4 regions of the Marinomonas sp. S3726 genome follow, and region 2 is predicted to be linked to each of the others. Evidence: predicted binding sites of a transcription regulator. Region 2 holds the regulator's gene; each other region holds the start of a gene.
What was found. Region 2 encodes sigma-54, which starts transcription at its own class of promoters, with help from an activator protein. Its sites were predicted from a motif close to TGGCACNNNNNTTGCTNT; they were not measured.
Positions count from the first base shown of each region.

Region 1 (5,822 bases), on a different contig from region 2:
GGCCAGTATTACCACCTTGGTAGATGTGCCCTTTATGTTCCTGATTATAGGTATCATTTGGTTGATAGGCGGCCCTGTCGCTTATATCCCTATGATTACTATTTTCTTGATTATTGCTTATAGCCTGATGATTCAAGTGCCTCTGCGCCGTTCTATTGAAGAAGGGCAGAAAACAGCGTCTCAAAAGAATGCTTTATTAATTGAAAATCTCTCTAACGCTGAGTCAGTGAAGCTTAATAACGCTGAAGGTGTGATGCAGCGTCAGTGGGAAGAATCAGTGGCTAATATAGCTAACTGGGGTGTGAAGACGCGACAGCTAGCGCAATCTTGTTCTAACTTTGCCATGGTGACTCAACAAATGACCACTGTTGTTATGGTGATTATTGGGGTTTATCAGATCTCAGCAGGCGAGATGAGTATGGGGGCCTTAATTGCAACCGTGATGCTGACAGGTCGTGCTCTTGGCCCTATGGCACAAATAGCGGCCTTGGCGACTCGTTATAATCAGGCAAAATCAGCTTTCACCTCTATTAATGAAATTATGAGTTCACCTGTCGAACACTCAGATGATGTGAAATATGTCCATAGACCAAGATTTGAAGGTGAATTCCAGTTTGATACTGTGACCTTTGCTTACCCAGAGCAAGAGCAAGCGGCGATAAGTAATGTGAGTTTCACCATTAAAAAAGGTGAAAAAGTGGGCATTATTGGCCGTATTGGTTCAGGTAAGTCTACCGTGGGTAAAATCATGACAGGCTTGTATGAGCCGATGGATGGTGCGGTTCGTGTCGATGGCGTTGACGTTAGGCAGGTAAACCCAACGGATTTACGTCGTAACATTGGTTCAGTGTCTCAAGATGTCAGCCTTTTTTATGGTTCTATCAAGGACAACATTGTTTTAGGTGTGCCTTATGTTGAAGATGAGGCCGTTATTCGCGCTGCAAACCTTTCAGGTGTGTCTGAGTTTGCTAACCGTAAACCAAGTGGGTTAGACAGTATGGTTGGTGAACGCGGTATGCTTTTATCTGGTGGACAAAGGCAAAGTATTGCGATTGCCAGAGCGTTGTTATTCGACCCATCAATTCTTATTCTAGATGAACCAACTGCCTCAATGGATAACACTACAGAAACACGTATGAAGCGTAGGTTACAAGCTGGTATTAAAGACAAAACCTTGATCCTGATTACCCATAAGTCATCCATGTTAGATATGGTGGATAGGTTGATTGTTATGGATAACGGACGAATGATTGCAGATGGGCCTAAGGCTCAAGTACATGAAGCTTTGCGCCAAGGGAAACTAAAGGTAAGTTAATTAATCATGAAACAACCCAATATTTCTCAAGAGGATTTAGCCTATTCCTCAAATTACAACGCAGCATTAATGCTTAAGTCACCAAGAGGTGGCCGAATTATTTTGTGGAGTGTATTCCTATTTGTTGTGTTCGGTGGCCTTTGGGCTAACTATACCGAGCTAGACGAAGTGACTGTGGGTGAAGGTAAGGTAATTCCATCAAGTCAGGTGCAAATCGTACAAAACCTTGAAGGCGGTATTTTAAAAGAAATTCACATTGAGACTGGTGACAATGTAGAGCGTGATCAGTTATTGATGACAATCGAAAATACAGCGGCAGTATCCTCTTTGCGTGAACAGCAGGCAGAAGGGATAAACTTAGCCGTTCGAGCCGCTAGATTAAGAGCCGAAGCGAATGGTAGTGAGCCAAGCTTTGATGCTGACTTAAGGGCTTTGTATCCAGAAGTGGTTGATCGTGAGTTGCGTTTGTATCAAAACCGTTCTGAATCCTTAAGTACTAATCAGTTTGTTTTTGAACAGCAAGTTGCCCAGAAGCAACAAGAAATTGTCGAATTAAGTGCCAAGTTAGATAACCTAAGAACCAGTTATGAATTGGCTCAGGAAGAGTTAAGCCTTACCCGCCCTGCATTTGAGCAAGGTGCTGTATCTAAGGTTGAATTATTGCAATTAGAACGCCAAGTAAACCAAATGGAAGGGGATATGAAGGCGAGTCAGTTGGCGTTACCTAGGGCTGAGTCTTCCTTAGTTGAAGCGAAAACTAAGCTTTTAGAAAGTAGTGCTAAGTTTAGAGCAGAAGCGCAGGAAGAATTAACGAAAGTACAAACCACGCTAGATAAGATCAAAGAGGCGAGTGTTTCTTTAGAGGATAAGGTATTAAGGACACAGGTGAGATCTCCTGTAAAAGGGATAGTAAAGCAGCTTCAAATTAATACTGTGGGTGGTGTTATTCAACCTGGTCAAAGTTTGGTTGAGATAGTGCCACTAGAAGACTCGTTATTGATTGAAGCGAAGATACGCCCTGAAGATATTGGTTTTATCAAACCTGAATTAGTCGCAATTGTTAAGCTGTCTGCTTATGACTTTGCCATCTATGGTGGATTGACTGCCACCGTTGATAATATCAGTGCTGACACCATTATTGATGAAGAAGGGAACAGCTTTTATTTGGTAAAAGTAAGGACGAATAAAAACTTTCTTGGCACGGAAGAGGCTCATCTACCAATCATTCCTGGCATGCAAGCAACTGTTGATGTGATTACGGGTAAAAAGAGCCTGTTAGATTATTTATTCAAACCTATCCTAAAAGCGAAACAGAATGCCTTAAGGGAAAGGTAAGTTACCATTTCATAACAATAATATTGTCTAAGCTATTCATTTTGAAACGAAAATTAACACTATTACATTACATGGAAAGTAGAATAAATAATATGTATGGACAATTTGATGGTAGATAAAGAATTGAAAATAGTGTGTTGGAATACGGATCCTGTTGTGATTGCGCATTGGCAAAAAGTTGTTTCAAATCAATATGAAATGAGCTTTGTTGCATCATTGAATGAAACGCGAGCGGCGCTTTCAGAAACCGTTGAGCCTATTGCTTTTTGCTTTATTCATCTTGATGATGAAAACTTTACCTCCATGGTTGAACATGTTGTAACGGTAAGAAACCTGTTTCCTGAACTTAAGATCATTGCTTTTCCAAATCAAACAAGTCAAAGCGCGGCATTAAGAATGTTTTCACAGGGTGTTAACGGTCAGTGTGCGCCTTTTATTGGTGTTGAGCAGTTAGCCTTAGTGTTATCTGTGGTAGAAACCGGTGAGATTTGGGGTGGTAAAACCTTTATTGAAAACCTGATTAATGAGTCTGCGCGCAAAGCCTCTTCTGCGCCTAATGGACAAAATCGTGGGCAAAGACGAGGTGATGATAAACGCCTTAAAAATGATGAGATTTTATCTCAATTAAGCCAGCGTGAAATGGATGTAGCAAAACTTGTTGGCCAAGGTCTTAATAATAAGAAAATAGCACAAGACCTAGATATCACTGATCGCACGGTAAAAGCTCACCTGACAGCTATCTTTAAGAAGCTAGAATTAAAAGACAGACTTTCGGTCGCTCTTTTGGTGCAAAACTCTTCTCATCATGATTAAGCAGTGCATAAAATTCGTTTTAGTACCTGCTTTAGATAAAAAACTCCCTTCAAAACTCGATTTTAGTTAACTTTTCTCAGATTTTAGACGCCTTTATGGCCACTTTCTTTAAATGGCTTAACAATTGCATTTTTAATCCCGAATGAGGTTTATGGCATAGGTGTTTCTTATTGTTTGCTCTAAACGGCGGAATAAGGTGCATGCCTAGGAGAAAAGAAAGTGACAGAACTGACCGTAATGCTGGTTGATGATGAGCCTGCAAGAGCAGCGATTGTTGAGCAAGCACTGACAGATAATGGTTATCGAGTGATAAGGCGACTTGAAAATGCACAAGGGCTTAATCAAGCGGTAACACGTTACCAACCTGATATTGTCATCATAGATGTAGATAGTCCAGATCGAGATACCTTAGAGAATATGTCTCGTCTCACCAAAGATAACCCTAGACCTATTTTAATGTTTTCTGAGCAAGAAAATGAACAGCATATGGAGGCGGCGATTAGAGCGGGTGTAAGTGCTTATATTGTAGATGGTCTGCAAACTAATCGTGTAAAACCGATTGTTCAGGTTGCTGTTGCGCGTTTTAGGGAGTTTCAAGCGCTTAGGAATGAGTTGGAATCCGTAAAAACACAACTAGAGGATAGGAAGTTAATTGAAAAGGCAAAAGGCCTAATTATGAAAAGTCAGGGCTGTGATGAAGCTGCTGCTTATCAAGCGTTGCGTAAGTTGGCTATGGATCGGAGTCAACGTATGGCAGACGTTGCGCAGAATGTCATTGCTGTGATGGATTTGATGGGAGAAATAAAGTGATTGAAACAGACAGTAAAGGGCCAAATACCATGACAGATATTAATATTGGCTTTATTCCTCTTATTGATTGTGCACCATTTGTTATTGCTAGAGAAAAAGGTTTTTTTGAAGCGCTTGGTGTGAGTGTTAAGCTACATAAAGAAGCTTCTTGGGCAAGTATTCGGGACAAGGTAGCATTTAATGTTTTAGATGGCGCTCATATGTTAGCAGCCATGCCGATAGCAACCACCTTAGGCGTTGGTGCTGTTAAGACATCTCTAAAGTCACCTATCAAAGCACCTATGCAAACTGGTTTTACCGTGAGCCAAAATGGTAATGGCATAACGGTATCTAACTCTCTATTTCAACGAATGAATGACTATGCTAATCATGGCGCCGAAATTCGAAATGGCATAGCATTACGTCGGCTATTAATGGATAAACCTGAGCAAAACATTCGTTTTGCCAGTGTGTTTCCTTACTCATCGCATACCTATCAACTTAGAGATTGGCTTTCAAGAGCAGGTATAGATGCGGATAAAGATGTTCAAATTTTGGTAATACCACCAACCAAAATGATCAGTCACCTTATTAAGGGTGAAATTGATGGTTATTGTGTGGGAGAGCCTTGGAATAGCTTAGCGGTGCAACAGGGTGTTGGCCATATGTTGATGACAGGTTATGACCTTTGGGGGAGTACACCAGAAAAGGTTTTTGCGGTTAACTCTCAGTGGCAAGATGAAAATCAGGAAACCCATCTTAAGCTTATTAATGCCTTACATCAGGCATGTTCATGGGTTGATAATGAAGCTAATCAAGAAGATTTATTAACCATCTTGGCAAAACCAGAGTATCTAGATTGTGACCCAGATGGATTAAGATATGGTTTTAATGCGGTTAAACCAGCGGGTAACTTTGCTTGGCCCAAAGAGGCGTATCAGACATTTTCGGGAGCTAAAGTAAATCGACCTAATCCTGAATATGCTCTTTGGCTCATGTCTCAGATGGTTCGTTGGCAAGAGCTGGGGTATAAGTTTGAGGTGACAGAGGTGATCAACCAAGTGTGTCGTCAAGATTTATACTTTAAAGCATTAGGGTTGGTTGAAGGGGAGCACCTTTATAGGAACCCTTCATTTAATAGCAATAAATGGTTTGAAAGCTCTTTAGCGGGTGAAACCATTATTCATCCTGATGGTTTAGATAAGGGGCTAATCTACTAACGCTATATTCGTGTGCATCTGACGATAATAAAAATCACTAATAGTGCACTTTGTTACTGATATCGAGTTCATAGTGACGAAATAATGAGACTAAAACTGAACTTTATAATAGAAAACAAGGGTTTAAGTTTTTTGGCATGGCAAGTGCATTATTAATATCAAGAAATTAATTTAAAGTTATTAAGAAGTTAACGACGATTTCACGATAACAAACAGTACTCATAATTTATTTAAATCTTATGAGACACCCATTAAAGATGATGGGATTAAAGGCAAAGGCGCCAGCGATACTTAATTTATTTTAGGTATTGCTTGCGCCTTTTTTGTTGTCCAAATTTTAGAAACTAATA
Region 1 covers NZ_JXYC01000039.1:71,835-77,656, reverse strand. Annotated here, with positions in the region: gene TW85_RS22830 (type I secretion system permease/ATPase) at 1-1,315, shown strand, start outside; gene TW85_RS22825 (HlyD family type I secretion periplasmic adaptor subunit) at 1,322-2,650, shown strand; gene TW85_RS22820 (LuxR C-terminal-related transcriptional regulator) at 2,759-3,463, shown strand; gene TW85_RS22815 (ANTAR domain-containing protein) at 3,683-4,273, shown strand; gene TW85_RS22810 (ABC transporter substrate-binding protein) at 4,270-5,472, shown strand.
Region 1: TW85_RS22815 (ANTAR domain-containing protein) is a predicted target of sigma-54. The motif match lies at 3,577-3,594, and genes of this name have one in related genera.

Region 2 (5,822 bases):
GCTGTAATCAGGTTAATGCCTAACCAAACTGCGCGACGCTTAGAGGTTTGCATGATGGGGGCAAAAGTGTCTTCGTCATCATCAAGGCCGGCCATACTGAGCATTGAGTGTTCTGCTTCATCTCGAATTACATCGACGACATCATCAATGGTAATACGCCCTAAAAGTTTGCCGGAAGCTTCGTCAATTACTGGGGCAGATACTAAGTCCATTTTTTCAAATAATTGGGCTACTTCACTAGCAGGAGCGTTAGCTTCAATTACCGTTGTCTCTGTTTCCATTATATCTCGTACGCTAGCTTCGGGGTCAGCAACGAGAAGTTTGGTTAGAGGGAGAGTGCCTAAAAATCTATCAGAGCGGCTGACAACTAATAAACTGTCTGTCATGTCAGGTAGACTTGCATGGCGCCTTAAGAAGCGAAATGCAATATCGATAGTGATATTGGGTCGAACTGTGATGGTGTCTGTATTCATTAAGCCGCCAGCAGAGTCTTCTGGGTAGCTTAGGAGTGATTCGACTCTAGATCTGTCTTGAGCCGTCATTGACGCGAGTACTTCAGCTACGACTGTCTCAGGCAGGTTTTGTAGTATGTCTGCTAGGTCATCACTTTCAAGTTGCTCTGTTACGGCAACAAGTTGCTCTGTATCCATTTCCTTAAGGAACTGAACACTAATGTCTTCACTTAAGTATTGAAGTATCTCACCTTCATTCTTTTGTTCTATGAGGTCCCAAAGAAGGCGTCTTTCTTTTGGCGGTGAGGATTCTAGAAGGCGAGCGACATCTTGCGCAGGTAAGGCGCCATTAAGTAAGTATTTAATTTGCATAGTGCCACCGGACTCAAGAGAGTCTGTGACAGTTTGCAGATGTTGTTGCGTATCCTGTTCAACCATTTGGTTTAGGTATTATTCTTCTTCGTCAAAGCGATTATTGATAAGTGCTGTTATGGCTTCAAGTGCTGCAGCTTCATCTTCACCATTGGTTTTGATTGTAATATTGGTGCCTTTTGAGGCAGCTAGCATCATCATTGCCATGATGCTTTTACCGTCCACATTGCGACCTTCTTTATCTATTGTAATATCACATGAAAATCGTGATGTCGTTTCGACTAGTTTACCAGCTGCTCTGGCATGTAAACCTAGTTTGTTAATAATAGTGATCTCTTGCTCTAACATGTTGGTCCCTATAACAATGATTTAAATGTGTCGTAAAGTGCCTGGTTTGAATTTGCTTGTCTTAAGGACTCTAACTTTTCTGGAGACTGAGCAAATTCTGCAATCTGACCTAGTGTTTTTAGGTGGTGATCACATTCTTGTGGCGGCACAATTAAAGCAAATATTAGATCGACTTTTTTGCGGTCTATCGCGTCAAAGTCAATTGCCTTTTCTAAAGAGATAACAACCATTGCTGTATGGTTTGCTTCTTCCAAGCGGCAATGAGGTACAGCAATACCTTGGCCTACGCCAGTACTTCCAAGTTTTTCGCGAGCCAGTAAAGCATCAAAAACGGCTTCTTTGTCGCAATGAAGTCTATCTCCTACCAAATTAGCAATGCTTTCAAGTGTTCTTTTTTTGCTGGTCGTAGCAAGATTCGCGATTACTAGTTCTGGTTTTAAAATGTTAGTTAATGACACTTTCTATTCCGCTTTATATTAGTCTTTTTCGTTCATTTGAAGGGGGGATGTTCATTGCTTCACGGTATTTAGCAACGGTTCTCCTTGCCACTTGTATGCCTTGATCTGCCAATGCCGTTGCAAGCTTGTTGTCGCTTAAAGGCTTTTTGGCGGGTTCATCGGTAATGAGTTTTTTGATCATGGCTCGTATTGCTGTTGATGAGCACTCTCCACCAGAGTCAGTACTTACGTGACTGGAGAAGAAGTATTTCAATTCAAAGATGCCTCTAGGTGTGTGCATATACTTTTGAGTGGTAACACGAGAGATCGTGGATTCATGCATACCAACTTCTTCTGCAACATCATGCAGCACCATAGGTTTCATAGCTTCTTCACCTAGCTCAAAAAAATCTATTTGTTTTTCAACAATACAGCTAGCTACTTTGAGTAGGGTTTCATTCCGACTTTGGATGCTTTTTAAAAACCATTTGGCTTCTTGCAAAGAGTTTTTAATGTAGTTCACTTCCTCTGTTTTTTTAGAGCTATTAGCAAGTGATGAATAGGTTTTGTTGATTCTAACGGGAGGAAGGGCATCGTTGTTAAGCTCAACTTGCCAGATATCATTACGTTTTCTGACATTAACATCTGGAATAACGTAATCAGTATCATCTTGATCGATAAGAGAACCAGGTCTTGGGTTAAGTTGCTGTATTAGAGCAATAACTTCCTTTAGGGCTTCTTCTTTTAGTTTTGTTTTGCGAGATAGCTGGGTGAAGTCTCTGCTTCCTAATAGAGCGAGGTGCTGATTTATTAGGTTGTGAGTGCTCTTGTAAAGAGGGTGTTCTTTGTAAGCTTGTAATTGAACTAGCAAGCATTCTCTTAAATCAGCTGAACAAACGCCTACAGGGTCAAAGCATTGTAGCCTATGTTGTACAGCTAATACCTCGTCCTCTTCTAATTCTTCAAGTTGTGGCATTAAGCCTTGCCAGATCTCATTGATAGAAATGCTTAGGTAGCCATCAGGTTGGACGCACTCAATAATAGAGTAGGCAATTTCAATATCACGTTCAGAAAAAGGCGTTAAATTAAGTTGCCAGATCAGGTGGTCTTGGATGCTTTCTGAAGGTGCATTTCTGCTCTCAAAATCAAAGTCATTGTCGTAGCTTTGGCTTTCTGATGCTGCTGCGGAGTTTTGATAAGTATCATCCCAAGAGCTGTCGATGGATAGTTCTTCTGGGATGCTTTCTGTCCACTCAGACTCTACTCTTGCTTCATCATTATTTTGGCTATTTGAATTAGCTTCATTATCTTTTTTGTCGGTATTTTCTTCTACACTAGTATCATTAAAGTCATCATCATCCATTTCTAAAAGGGGATTAGATTCTAAAAATTCATGGATTTCTTGTTGCAGGTCCAATGTAGATAATTGCAGTAAACGTATGGCTTGCTGCAATTGAGGTGTCATGGTCAGTTGTTGACCAATTTTTAACTGTAAAGATTGCTTCATAGTGAAACACTTTCTGTAAGAATGATTTGGAACGAGTTATGCATATTACTCCCTTTTTCAGTAAAAGAGAAAGATCTAGAGTCGGAAGTTGTCGCCTAGGTAAACTTTTTTTACCTGTTCATTCGAAATGACTTCTTCCGCATTGCCTGAGGCGATAATGTGTCCATTGCCCACTATGTAAGCTTTGTCGCAAATATCCAATGTTTCTCTAACATTATGGTCAGTAATTAAGACGCCAATACCGCTTTGTTGAAGGTGTTTGATGATTTGTTTGATATCCCCAACAGAGATAGGGTCAACGCCAGCAAAAGGTTCATCTAGCAAGACAAATTTTGGGTTCATAGCTAGTGCTCTTGCTATTTCAACACGACGCCTTTCACCACCAGAAAGTGCCATGCCTAAATTCTTTCGTATATGTGTAATGTGGAATTCGTTAAGAAGCTCTTCAAGCTTCTCCTCTCTTTCTTGTTTGGAGAGACTTTTTCTAGTTTCCAAGATGGCGGCAATATTATTTTCAACAGACATTTTTCGAAATATGGACGCTTCTTGAGGAAGGTAGCCTATGCCTTTTTGTGCTCTTGCATGCATGGCTAAATGTGTTACTGGCTCGCCATCAATAAAAATGCCACCTTCATCATTCGCAACCATGCCAACTATCATGTAGAAGCAAGTGGTCTTGCCTGCGCCATTTGGCCCTAATAAGCCAACCGCTTGGCCGGACTCTACAGCTATGGATACATCAATAACAACTTTACGTTTTTTGTAGCTCTTAGCCAAATTTTTAGCTTCTAGAATCGCCATTAATTAGCCTTAGGGGGTGTGTTAGATTGGGGTTGTAATGTCATGGAAACACGACCACCTTTGTTTTTCTTTGCTTCGAATGTGCCTGTTTTCATGTCGTAGCGGATAAAGCCTGCTGCAATTTCATCTTCACCTCGCTTAATAAAGCCTTCACCTTCTACTTCTAAAATAGAGGTGCTGCTATCATAGAAAATTTTGGTGCCACGGCTAATAACCATATTGCCAGCGATATCTACTTGTTGGCTAAAGTTTGCAGCTTGACCATCTGTCCCTTTAGCAAAGATTTTGTCGTATTTGTTAGTGGACTTTGAGCTAGTAATGGTTAGTTTATTGGCACTAATCAGTATGCTGCCTTGGCTAACTTTTACATTGCCTATGTAGATAGCATTGCCTTTTTCATTATCTATGAAGGCTGAATCTGCTTCGATTTCAATGGTTTCTTGAAAATCTTCAGGTAACGCATACCCAGAAGTGGCGCTAATGGTGCAGCTTAATAAAAATAAGCATTTAACGATTTTGTTCATAACTTCCTCGTACAGATCCCTGCATGGTTACTTTATTTGTGCTGGTAAATGCAGTGATAGTGTCTGCTTTAATATTGCCTTGTGCTGATGTGATGTTGGCTTTGCCAAGGCTAGTAATACTTTGATCTTTATCTGTATAAATAATGCTGTTGGATGTAATGACAGTTGGTACAGATTCATTTGATTGGTTTGTCATCTTAGCAGAACCATTTAGCAATATGTCGTTACTTGAATCTTTAATTAAGCCTGTTTCGCTAGAAGCTACCCAAATACTTCCGTTTTGAGTTTTGCTTACTATAGGCTCAATAAGATGAGACTCTCCTTGCATTGGGTAGTGTTTAATTTCTTTCGCTAACAACTTTTCTGTCAACTGGCCATCTATATTAAATGTTTTTGTTTCAACACCTTCTAAAAAAAAGTCTGGTGCAGATTCTAATTCACTTTTTTGTACCAAACTTTGTTTAGGTGTAAGGCCAAACCAAAATGTGAAACTAAAAACTAGCATTGCACCTAGAGCAATTGAGACCAGTGTCCATTTCTGTTTCATGATAAATCTTTACCTAGCTTGTAAAAATAGACTGATTAAATAAGTAGCATAACTGATAAGCAGTATAATACCGATCCATTTTGGGATGCTGGTTGATTTAGTTCTACGGAAAATCAGGATGCAAAGTGCTAAAAATAGCGAGGTGCAGAACATCCACCAATAATCTCTGCCCATGATGTTAGGGTCTATAAGTCCAGGGGCAATAATAGCTGGTAAAGGAAGTACAGTTGCTAAATTAAACAGGTTTGAGCCTAAAATGTTACCTATGGCAATGTCGTGGTGACCTTTAAGGGCGCTTGTTATTGACGCTGCAAGCTCTGGTAAACTCGTTCCAATTGCTATGATGGTTAATCCGATAAGTAACTCACTGACACCAAAAGCAACCGCTATACCTGTCGCACCCCAAACTAGAATTTTTGAACTCAAAATTAAAACGGCTAGACCTATTACGGCTATTGTCAGTGATTTAGTAACGCTCGACCCATCGTCTTCTGGTAGCTCCTGTGTAAGCTCCTCTTCTAGACCTTTGCTGTTTCGTAACAGTAAGAATAGTGCGACAAAAAAAGCAATAATAAGGATAATGCCATCTAAAAACTCTAAGCTGTTATCCATCATAAGTAAGCCAGCAAGTATGGTGATACCTAGCAGAATAGGCACTTCTTTGGTAGCAAGACCTTCTTTTATTGGGATGGCGCTGATTAATAACGTGGCGCCAAATACAAGCGCTACATTTGCAATGTTAGACCCCAAGACGTTCCCTACAGCAATTTCAGGTGCACCATCTAGTGCAGCAATCGCTGATACAACCATTTCGGGGGCTGAAGTGCCTAAGGC
Region 2 covers NZ_JXYC01000010.1:83,921-89,742, forward strand. Annotated here, with positions in the region: gene mgtE (magnesium transporter) at 1-890, opposite strand, end outside; gene TW85_RS09180 (HPr family phosphocarrier protein) at 903-1,172, opposite strand; gene ptsN (PTS IIA-like nitrogen regulatory protein PtsN) at 1,181-1,630, opposite strand; gene TW85_RS09190 (RNA polymerase factor sigma-54) at 1,644-3,116, opposite strand; gene lptB (LPS export ABC transporter ATP-binding protein) at 3,192-3,917, opposite strand; gene lptA (lipopolysaccharide transport periplasmic protein LptA) at 3,917-4,441, opposite strand; gene lptC (LPS export ABC transporter periplasmic protein LptC) at 4,425-4,988, opposite strand; gene TW85_RS09210 (calcium/sodium antiporter) at 4,998-5,822, opposite strand, start outside.

Region 3 (5,822 bases), on a different contig from region 2:
TATCGAATAAGACTTCTATCTCTTTGTTATTTAGGCTTGCTGACAGTATTAATGCCATTTCATCAATCAAACTAAAAAGCTCAAACTCATGCTTTTCAATCAACATAGAGTTCGCTTCAATTTTTGAGAAGTCCAAAATATCATTAAGTATTTTTAAAAGAGAGTTTGCTGCCACTTGGGTTTTATCAATAAAGTCTGATTGAGTAGGTGACAAAGAGGTTTTCTTGATCAGCTCAAGCAAGCCGATAACCGCATTCATTGGCGTTCTTAATTCATGGCTCATATTAGCTAAAAAGCTTGATTTTGCTTCACTAGCAATATCGGCTCTGTCTTTCGCTCTGGCTAATTCATGCTCTTTTTTAAGCCTGTCACTAATGTCTCGTGCAACAAGGTGGACGTACTCCTTACCATCTAAATAAATTAGGTTAGCATTGACTGATACATGCTTTTCTTCACCTTGATTATTCACAAAGCTGGTATCAAACCATACTTTTTTCGATTTCTGTAATTCGACCTGATAAGGCTGCCACCAACTAAAAGAGTGATCTGGGAAAATATCGAATAACTTACGGCCAAGCAGCATTTGGCTCTCGACGCCAAGCGCTAAACAAGCCGCTTGGTTAACCTTAATCATATCTCCTCTTTCATCCATCCAAAACACAGCATCAGACGTTGCTTGAGTCGATACTTTTTCAAGTTGCCATTCAAACTCTAGATACTTTTGCCGAGTTAAATCCGTCACTATGGCAAGATAACCCATATTTTCCCCTTGATCGTTATGGATCAAGCTCACACTTAAGTTACCTGGAAATTGGCTGAGGTCTTTACGTAAAAAGATTCTTTCCTGATCTTCATGATTATGCTGCTGCTTACCCCTGTGTAATAGCTCATTTTCAATCAGGGTACGCTTCATATATCTCGCCAACTGAGAGCCTTGGCTATAATAAGTGGGATAATCAACACCAAGTTCATCAGCAAACAGCACGCTATCTGGTTTGCCGATGACATCCTGTTCTGTATATTGAAATAAGAATTTAGTCGCGGGATTGATAAAGGTAACCAAACCCTCTAGATCTGTTGCTATTACGGCAAAGGCAGTACTGTTGAGAATGCCAGATTGTAGGTTCAGCACAGATTTCATCTGCTCTGTTCTTAGTCTAACCACTTCTTCTAATTCTTCATTAGAACGCTGTAGTGCTTTCTCAGCTCGCTTCATATGGCTAATATCAACTGCCGCAATTGTCATTCCCATTGGGCGATTTTTACTGTCAATCATGGGAGTCACATGTAAACCTAAAGAGAGTAAGCGACCATCCTTATGTAGTCTTTGGGTGTCTAGAATATTGTAAGACTGACCTTTTTCGATAAAGCCTTTGCCCATATCATATTCGGCCCATTTATCATTTGGTAATATCATAGCGGGCAAAAAGCGACCTAAGGACTCCTCTTCACTATAACCAAAAAGCAAGGCTGCGGCTGGGTTCCAACTAAGTACGCAATCATCATTATCTAGGCTAATAATGGCTTCATTTACACTGGTTAAAATAGAATTAAGTCGGATACTCTGGCGAACAACTTGTCGACGTCTGGTTAAAGACGTGATTAAAAAGAAGATAACCGCAGAAAAAAGAAGTGCGCCAGCTAAGACAGTTTTTTGCACACTACTCTCATCAACAAGGTGCATAGCATCAATATAATCTTGTCCTGCAACTAGCTCTATGTGCCAGCTTCGATTATAAAAATTAAGATCAGCACTTACTTTATACCTTGTTGGGTCAGCCACCTTTTGTTGATAAAACACTTGGTCATTCAAATTAGTAACATCACGCATACTAAAAGCCAAAGCGCCAGACTTTATACCAATTGCTTGCGCTAGATTTTTACCCAAAAACTTAGCGTAACTCCAACCGATTAAATCCCTTTCATTAAACTCATTTGCCTGTGTATAACGGGACTCTTTATACATAGGAAAAAAAATCAGGAATCCTCTTTCATCAATTGAAGCTGTTTTCTTAAAAAAGATAGGAGGTGTGATTTGAAAGTTATTATGTAAAGCCGCATTTAATGCCGACTCATGACTCACAGCATTAAAAGCAAAATTATAACCTTGCATGGATTGTTCGAGTGGGGCATTCGTATACTGGACAGCAAAATAGTTTTCAGCATCTTCACGTGCTGGGGTAATAATGTATTTGCTACCAAGTTGTTCTGACATCCACTTTTCAAAGTCTTGTTTATCATTACGAGGAACAAACCTAACAATGCCAAAGCTGGTTATATTGGGAAATTCTCGAGAGTAGTTTTTTGCTTTTGAAAACTTTTTAAAATGTTGTTGGGTCAATATGTTGTCTTCAACGCTATTCACCAATGCCTGCAAATCTGTCAGTGCATATTCATAATAACGAAACTCATCTTGAAGCCGTTTCTTATAGTTCTGTAATTGAAGGTTTAAATCAAATTCAATTCGTTTCGCATTATTTATCCCCTGTTGCTGCGCAAGGTAATTGGCGACAGGAATACCTAAAAGCAAAACAACTAAAGCAACGCCATAGTTAGGCAACCACGCCTTAATAGATTTACTTGTCGCTCGATTCAGCAATTGGGACACTTGTCCAAACAACATCCATTAACCTCGCCCACTTATTGAGACAAACAGCTTACCAAACTCAAGAGCCCGCTTTTATTCCTTTTTTCAATATATCTTGATTTAGCATAACTTTTTAACGCCACGCCCTACCAACAAGCATTAAATAACTCAAAAGCACCAAAAAAGCACATTGGGCACACTAATTGCAAAATATGCCCCAGAGTGCACCAAAACAATAAAGACGCACCAAACCAAAACAAAAAACGATAAAAATAAGTGCAAAAATACTTTTTGCGCACCGAAATAAAGCAAGGGAAAACCTATGACACCTATTAACAGTGCTGTTGAGATACTCGTCTCAAGTTCAAACACTATGTTTATTCTACTTGGCGCCATTATGGTCTTCGCCATGCATGCAGGCTTTGCCTTCTTAGAAGTTGGAACAGTACGAAACAAAAACCAAGTAAATGCGCTAGTCAAAATTATGACAGATTTTGGCGTTTCTGCTGTGGTCTATTTCTTCGTTGGCTACCAAGTTGCCTACGGCGTTAGCTTTTTTGCAAGTGCAGAAACTTTGGCTCAAAACAATGGCTACGAGCTAGTTAAGTTCTTCTTTTTAATGACATTTGCAGCAGCTATCCCTGCCATCATTTCTGGTGGTGTAGCGGAGCGCGCTAAGTTTTACCCTATGTTAATCTCATCAGCCATGGTAGTTGGTCTGGTTTACCCTTTCTTTGAAGGCATCATCTGGAATGGTAATTATGGCTTCCAAGCTTGGCTTGAAAATCAATTTGGTTACGGTTTTCATGACTTCGCAGGTTCAGTTGTTGTTCATGGTGTCGGTGGTTGGATAGCTCTTGCAGCTATCATGCTATTAGGTTCACGTAATGGCAGAATGCGTGGTGGTAAGCTAATGGCATTTGCCCCATCTAATATTCCTTTCCTTGCGTTAGGCGCTTGGATTTTATGCATAGGCTGGTTTGGCTTTAATGTCATGTCTGCTCAAACACTTGATGGTATCAGCGGCTTAGTTGCTGTAAACACCCTAATGGCCATGGTTGGCGGCATCTTGAGTGCTATGGTCTTTGGTAAAAAAGATCCAGGCTTTATCCACAACGGTCCATTAGCAGGTCTAGTGGCAGTATGTGCGGGCTCAGACGTCATGCACCCAATTGGCGCATTGATAGCAGGCGCTATCGCAGGCTTCCTTTTCACTTGGTTGTTTGTTGTTATCCAACAAAAAATGCCAAAGGTAGATGATGTATTAGGTGTATGGCCTCTTCATGGTATTTGTGGTGCTTGGGGCGGTATCGCCGCTGGCATTTTTGGCAGCCAAGCATTGGGTGGGTTAGGTGGTGTGAGCCTTGCGTCTCAAGTGATTGGGACACTCGCGGGTATTGCTGTAGCACTAATAGGCGGCTTTATCGTATATGGCGTAATGAAAGCGGTAACAGGCATTCGTCTCAGTGAAGAAGATGAATTTAACGGTGCTGACCTTTCTATCCATAAAATTAATGCCATGAATAAAGACTAGAAGAAGCAGTCATTAGCGACTTAAAGCGCTTAACTAAAACGCCCTACTTGCTAGGGCGTTTCTCATCAAAGCGCATTAGGCCTTCGTTAAGGCATCATCCAGTAACAAACGCCTCAATTGATCTAAATTAGCCACTTCATAGGTAGGTTCAATATTGTCAGGCACAGGTTTATTATGGTGATTCAACCAACAGGTATCAATTCCTGCCTGCATTCCACCTAATATATCCGAGTGCGGGTTATCTCCAACCATGAGCACAGTGGCTTTATCCTGATGATTCAACTTAGCCAGAGTATGCTCAAAAATAGCCACATCTGGTTTCGCTAAGCCTACCTCTTCAGAAATGACCACATCCTGAAAATAATGCTTTAGGCCTGTATTCTCTAACCTAGCTTGCTGTAACTCTGTGAAACCATTGGTAATAATGGCCATATTAACTCGACTTGATAAGCTCTCTAACAGCGCAAGAGCACCAGGCAACGGCGCACATATTTGGGCCATAGCATTTAAAAAGCCAGAATTAAGCTCATTCGCACTCACTCCTAGCTTGTCGGCCCAAAGGCTAAATCGTTCTGTTTTAAGTGTTTGCGCACTAATTTTTTGTTCCTGATAGGCTGTCCATAAGGGCTTATTGACCTCCTTATATTCATAATAATCCTGTTCAGAGAACTGAATATCATAGTCAATAAATAGCTTTTTTAAGCCTGCGAAATCATCAAAAGAAAACAAGGTTTCATCGGCATCAAACAAAAGCCATTGGTACTTCATTAACATCTTACTCCTTAAAAAATGCAGTATATAATTCTGATTTAATACTAACAATCCTGATTTAATGACACATATTGTTGCTATAATCTCAACAATGTTTATTTTCTTTGGTGCCAAATGTCGAACTTTAATACCTTACCTATTTTTGTTGCCCTAGTAGAAGCGGGTAGTTTCTCCAAAGCGGGTGAGCAACTTAATACTTCGAAATCAGCTGTTAGCAAACGTATTAGCCAATTAGAAAGTGACTTGGGTGTGCGCCTTTTTAATCGAACCACTCGCAGCCTGACTTTAACAGAAGCAGGAGAAGAATATTATGACTATGCAAGCCAGGCAATTAGCCTAGCAAAAGAGGCGGAATATGCGGTGGGTCGATTACAAGCAAAACCCAAAGGGAAACTCAAAATTAGCGTTCCCATGACCTTTGGAAGACTTTACATTAGTCATTTGATACCTAAATTCCTCGCACTTTATCCAGACATTCAAATTGAAATGATCATGGATGACAAACGCCAAGACTTTATCAAGCAAGGGTTCGATATAGGCATACGCATAGGGTTGCTTGAAGACTCCAGTCTAGTCGCAAAAAAAATAGCCCTTTGTCGCAGTGTTATTTGCGCCTCAAATGCCTATTTATCAAATAGTGGAATCCCTCAAACCCCAAGAGATTTGAGCCAACATAACTGCCTTTATTATTCATACTTTAGAGCAGGGCAAGATTGGCTTTTCCATAAAAAAGCAGACAAAAAAGAGAATGACTTTATTAAAGTCACTCCTAAAGGTAATTATCGAGTTAATAATTCTGAAGCCCTACATGATGCCGCTTTGGCAGGGCTTGGCATAGCTAACATGCCAACCTTTATTGTCGGGCCAGACCTTGTGAATAAAAAGCTTACTCAAGTTTTAACAAACTACCCTCAACCTATCCATGGCATT
Region 3 covers NZ_JXYC01000028.1:32,278-38,099, forward strand. Annotated here, with positions in the region: gene TW85_RS19830 (PAS domain S-box protein) at 1-2,623, opposite strand, end outside; gene TW85_RS19835 (ammonium transporter) at 2,910-4,121, shown strand; gene yjjG (pyrimidine 5'-nucleotidase) at 4,197-4,889, opposite strand; gene TW85_RS19845 (LysR family transcriptional regulator) at 5,007-5,822, shown strand, end outside.
Region 3: TW85_RS19835 (ammonium transporter) is a predicted target of sigma-54. The motif match lies at 2,780-2,797, and genes of this name have one in related genera.

Region 4 (5,822 bases), on a different contig from region 2:
GGTGTGCATCAAAGGATGGCGTTAAGGGAAAAAGGCATGAATGGCCAATTACAGCCCCATCAACTCATCATGACAGCCACTCCAATTCCTCGTACTTTGGCTATGTCTGCCTATGCTGACCTTGATTGCTCAATTATCGACGAACTACCTCCTGGCCGAACACCTGTTACAACGATTGTGGTCTCAGATCAAAGGCGTGATGAGGTAATTTCTCGGGTACAAGCGGCGTGTCAGGGAGGCCAACAGGCTTATTGGGTCTGCACTCTGATTGAAGAGTCTGATGCCTTGCAATGCCAAGCTGCAGAAGATACTGCCACTATGCTCAGCGAGCAGTTACAAGGTTTATCTATTGGCTTGGTTCATGGCCGTTTAAAGGCTCAAGAAAAAGCAGACATAATGAATCGCTTTAAAGCAGGAGAGCTACAGCTTTTAGTGGCAACCACTGTGATTGAAGTTGGGGTTGATGTACCAAACGCCAGTTTAATGGTGATCGAGAACCCAGAACGACTTGGTTTGGCTCAGTTACATCAGCTTCGTGGCCGTGTTGGACGAGGTTCTGCGGCGAGCCATTGCGTCTTGCTTTATAAAACACCGCTGGGTCAACAAGGCAAAGCTAGGCTTTCGACGATGAGAGAAACCTCAGACGGCTTTAAGATTGCGGAGAAAGACTTAGAATTGAGAGGGCCAGGTGAATTATTAGGCTCTAGGCAAACAGGCTTGATGGAGTTTAAAGTCGCAGACTTACAAAGGGATAAGGGTTTACTTGATCAAGTACAAGCCACAGCACAGCGCTTATACCACAACCACCCGGAAGCCATTTCGCCCCTGTTACAGAGGTGGCTGCCGAATATTGAGCATTATCTAAATGTTTAAAGCTTAGAGAATGTTAACTACTGTGGTGTTTTTCACTTCTTCCATTGCAACATAGGTACGTGACTCTCGCACATGAGGAAGCGTTAGCAAGGTTTCACCTAATAATTGGCGATATGCATCCATATCTGGCACGCGAGCCTTTAGTAGGTATTCAAAATCACCTGCTATAAGGTGGCACTCTAAGATTTCAGGAATATTAGCAATGGATGCTTTGAATTCATTAAAACCTTCTGGTGATGTGGCTTTAAGGCGAATTTCTACAAATACTAATAAACCCGCTTCTACTTTACGAGGATCGACTAAAGCGCAATAACCTGTGATATAGCCATTACGTTCTAAACGGCGCACCCTTTCTAAGCAAGGTGTCGCACTCAAGCCCACACGACTAGCTAACTCCACATTAGATAATCTGCCGTTTACTTGTAGCTCTCTTAATATTTTTCGATCTAACCTATCTAACGGTTTAGGCGAATTATCCATCTCTGTTGAATCTCCCCATTCAAACAAGGTCTTACGCTAGTTTAGCATGCGCTCAGCGAACAACAAAAATTACAAATCTTTGTATTTATTGATCTTAGCTTCAGTTTTAGAGCGTCTATATTTCACTTTTAAGCAGACAAAGTAAAACAATAACATTTTCAAGTCCTGAGTGATGGCTCAAAACAGACAATTATTCTGTGCAAAAAGACATTTTTAGAAGATTCGACGAACCATTTTGGTGCTTTTTTGAAATTTTGGTCTTAACTTAACCCTTACTAGATGAAAGGTTTATTTTTGAATTTAAATTCAGTTTTTTTATCGGTTAAAGGTTAGTTGATAAATAAAAACTATAAAAAAGCAGGATCTACTCAAAATGCACAGGTATTTTGTTAGTTTTCTCTTGACTCAGTACCTTAAACAGTAATTCTATAGAGGCCAGTCGAATGCATTCAGAATATTCGGCTGTAATAAAACAAAATAAAATAATAAGTTAATTTTGGCCTAAGAATTGCTGTTGAAGAATTTAACTCTCTAAAAGAATTGAGTTTGAACACAAGTAAATATCAATAATCTATGTCTAAAAATTACGACCAATCAAAACGCCTGGGAGGCAAAATAAGATGAAATCTAACGTGGGTAAGTTAATTTCTACTGCAGCTGTTGCTCTAACTGTAAGTGCTGGTGCAACTGCTGGTACGCTTGACGATGTAAAAGCAAAAGGCTTTATTCAATGTGGCGTAAGCCAAGGTGTTCCTGGTTTCTCAAATGCCGATTCTAATGGTAACTGGACTGGTATCGACGTAGATGCTTGTCGTGCAGCTGCTGCAGCCGTATTCGGTGATGCTCAAAAAGTTAAATTTACTCCTCTTTCTGCGAAAGAACGTTTCACAGCGCTTCAATCAGGTGAAATTGACGTTCTATCTCGTAACACTACTTGGACTTACACACGTGATACTTCTCTAGGTCTAGATTTTACAACTGTTAACTTCTACGACGGTCAAGGTTTCATGGTACGTAAAGATCTAGGTGTTAATTCTGCACTTGAACTTGACGGTGCAACAGTTTGTACAGAACAAGGTACAACAACAGAATTAAACATGGCTGACTTCTTCCGTAAGAACCAACTAGAATACGTTCCAGTTGTTGTACAGAAAGCAGACGAAGCTCTAGCTGCATATGCTTCAGGTCGTTGTGATGTATTCACAACAGATAAATCAGGTCTTGCTGCTCACCGTTCTAAGCTAGCTGATTCAAATGCACACGTTATTTTAGATGAAACAATTTCTAAAGAGCCACTTGGTCCTGTTGTTCGTCATGGCGACAACCAATGGAAAGATATTGTAACTTGGGCAATGTTTGTACAGGTTAATGCTGAAGAAATGGGTATTAGCTCTAAAAACGTAGCTAAGATCAAAGCAGAAACGAAAGATCCAGGTATCAAGCGTCTTCTAGGTGCTGAAGGTAACATGGGTGCTCAACTAAACCTTTCTGCTGACTGGGCTTACAATGTAATTGCTCAAGTAGGTAACTACGGTGAAGTTTTCGAGCGTAACGTTGGTCCATCTACTCCAGTAGGTCTTCCACGCGGAATTAACAAACTGTGGACTGAAGGTGGTGTAATGTACGCGCCACCAGTACGTTAATACCTACAAGCTACCTGCTTCGGGTATCTATTCAGCGGCTCTGCTTTGAGCCGCTGAATCTTTCCCCCCTTTCTTTACACATCTGACGAGCATTTCGATTGCCTGAACCAAGATGAGCGATAATACTACTTCAAGTAATAAAAGCCTTTTGAATGATGCCGGCACCCGCGCCATTATCTTTCAAGTTGTGCTTCTAGCTGTGGTTGTTTTCGTAAGCTATTACCTATTTAGTAACTTACAAGCCAACTTAGCAAATCAAGGTATTTCCACTGGTTTTGAATTTTTAAACCAACCTGCTGGATTTCCCATTCTTATCCACCTTATTGAGTACACTGAAGCCGATTCCTATGGACGCGCCTTTATTGTTGCTCTGATTAATACCGTCGTTATTTCCTTAATGGGTATTATACTAGCCACTATTATTGGTGTTGTGATGGGCTTAGCTCGTCTTTCTAATAACTGGTTAGTAGCGCGCTTAGCAACGGTATATGTTGAAACGCTGCGTAATATTCCATTATTGCTGCAAATGTTTTTCTGGTATTTTGCGGTTCTAGCAACCTTGCCTATACCCAAAAACAGTATAATCTTCGGTGACTTCTTCCTAAACAAACGTGGTATCTACTCTCCAAACCCTATCTTTCAAGATGGTTTTGGTATTGTTATCGCAGGCTTTGTTATATCGATTATTGCATCTATTGCACTAATTATTTGGGCGAAAAGGCGTCAAACTATTACAGGTCTTTGGTTTCCAGCTTATTGGTCCTCTCTAGGCCTAATCATAGTCATTACCCTACTCGCTTTGGTTGTATCTGGCTTCCCTATTGAATTCGATCTTCCTCAAAAAAGTCGTTTTAACGTTAAAGGTGGTATGGTTCTACCCCCAGAATTTGTTGCAGTACTTGTTGCACTTTCTACCTATACCGGTGCCTTTATTGCTGAAATAGTGCGTGCAGGTATTTTGTCTGTAAACTGGGGACAAACTGAAGCAGCTCGTTCTTTAGGTCTTAAAGACAGTTTGACACAACGTTTAATTGTTTTGCCTCAAGCGCTACGCGTTATCATTCCTCCACTTACTAGCCAATTCCTTAACTTAGCGAAAAACTCATCACTTGGGGCTGCAATTGCATACCCAGAATTAGTTGCTGTGGTTATGGGTACAACGCTGAACCAAACAGGTCAAGCGATTGAAAACATTGGGCTTTGTATGCTGGTTTACGGAACATTAAGTTTGACTATTTCGATATTCATGAACTGGTATAACAAAAAAATGTCATTAACTGAGCGCTAGGGGGCGAATCATGGCGAAGATATTTCAACCATCTCCAAGCCTTCCACCACCAGTAAATTCTGTTGGTGCAGTGGCATGGGTACGTCAAAATTTATTGTCGTCCCCACTCAATATATTTTTAACTTTATTCAGCTTTTACGTTTTGTACTTGCTTATCCCACCTGTTGTAGAGTGGGGTGTTGTAAATGCAACATTTGGAGGTGAATCAAAAGCGGCCTGTACAGCAGGCGGTGCATGTTGGGCTTTCATTGGTGTTTACTTTGAACAGTTTATGTATGGCCTATACCCAGCAGAAGAAACGTGGCGAATTAATCTAGCCTTGATTCTGCTAGTTGTCTTGATTGCAATGTTCGCAGTAAAAGCTGTAAATAAGCTGTATTTATCAATCGGGATCATAGCGGTTTATCCTGTTGTTGCTTATTTCCTATTTGCTGGCGGAGTCTTTGGACTAGAAATCGTTGAAACTTCTTTATGGGGTGGTTTATTCCTAACAACACTTTTAGGTGTTGTGGGTATTGTTGCTTCTTTCCCGTTGGGAGTACTTCTAGCATTAGGTCGTCAATCTAGCATGCCAATTGCTAAGTCTGTTTGTATCGTTTTCATTGAAACGATTCGTGCAGTACCTCTGATCACTATCTTATTTATGGCATCTGTAATGATTCCATTGTTCCTACCTGATGGTATGAACTTTAATAAGTTAATGCGTGTATTGATTGGTATCACCCTATTCTCTGCAGCTTATATGGCGGAAGTAATACGTGGTGGTTTACAAGCGATTCCAAAAGGTCAATATGAAGCAGCTGATGCTATGGGCCTAACTTACTGGCAGTCAATGATTTTGGTAATCTTGCCACAAGCATTAAAGCTAGTTATTCCTGGTATCGTAAACACCTTCATTGGCTTATTTAAAGACACCACTCTAGTTTATATTGTAGGTATGTTTGACCTATTAGGTAGGATTCAAGCAGCGACCCACGACTCTAACTGGTTAGGAACAACGATTGAAGGTTATGCTTTTGCTGGCTTTATTTACTGGGCAGCGTGCTTTGGCATGTCTCGTTACAGTATGACAATTGAGCGTAAATTAGAAACCGGACACAAGCGGAACTAGAATTTTTTTGAGGCCTTTCAAATGACAGAACACAATATGGCACTCGCTCAGCTTGAGCCGGGCGAAAAAGCAATTATCGAATTTAAAGATGTAAACAAGTGGTACGGTGATTTCCACGTACTTAAAAATATCGATTTCAGTATCAAAAAAGGCGAGCGTATCGTTGTTTGTGGACCATCAGGTTCAGGTAAATCAACTATGACTCGTTGCATCAACCGTCTTGAAGAACACCAAAGGGGTTCTATCATTGTTGACGGCATTGAGATGAACGATAACTTGAAAAACATCGAAGCTATCCGTAAAGATGTGGGTATGGTGTTCCAGCACTTCAATCTATTCCCTCATTTAACGATTTTAGAAAACCTGACTTTAGCGCCTATCTGGGTTCGTAAGATGCCTAAGAAAGAAGCTGAAGAGATGGCCATGC
Region 4 covers NZ_JXYC01000004.1:135,600-141,421, forward strand. Annotated here, with positions in the region: gene recG (ATP-dependent DNA helicase RecG) at 1-873, shown strand, start outside; gene lrp (leucine-responsive transcriptional regulator Lrp) at 877-1,353, opposite strand; gene TW85_RS01800 (amino acid ABC transporter substrate-binding protein) at 1,974-2,996, shown strand; gene TW85_RS01805 (amino acid ABC transporter permease) at 3,109-4,284, shown strand; gene TW85_RS01810 (amino acid ABC transporter permease) at 4,295-5,395, shown strand; gene TW85_RS01815 (amino acid ABC transporter ATP-binding protein) at 5,417-5,822, shown strand, end outside.
Region 4: TW85_RS01800 (amino acid ABC transporter substrate-binding protein) is a predicted target of sigma-54. The motif match lies at 1,851-1,868, and genes of this name have one in related genera.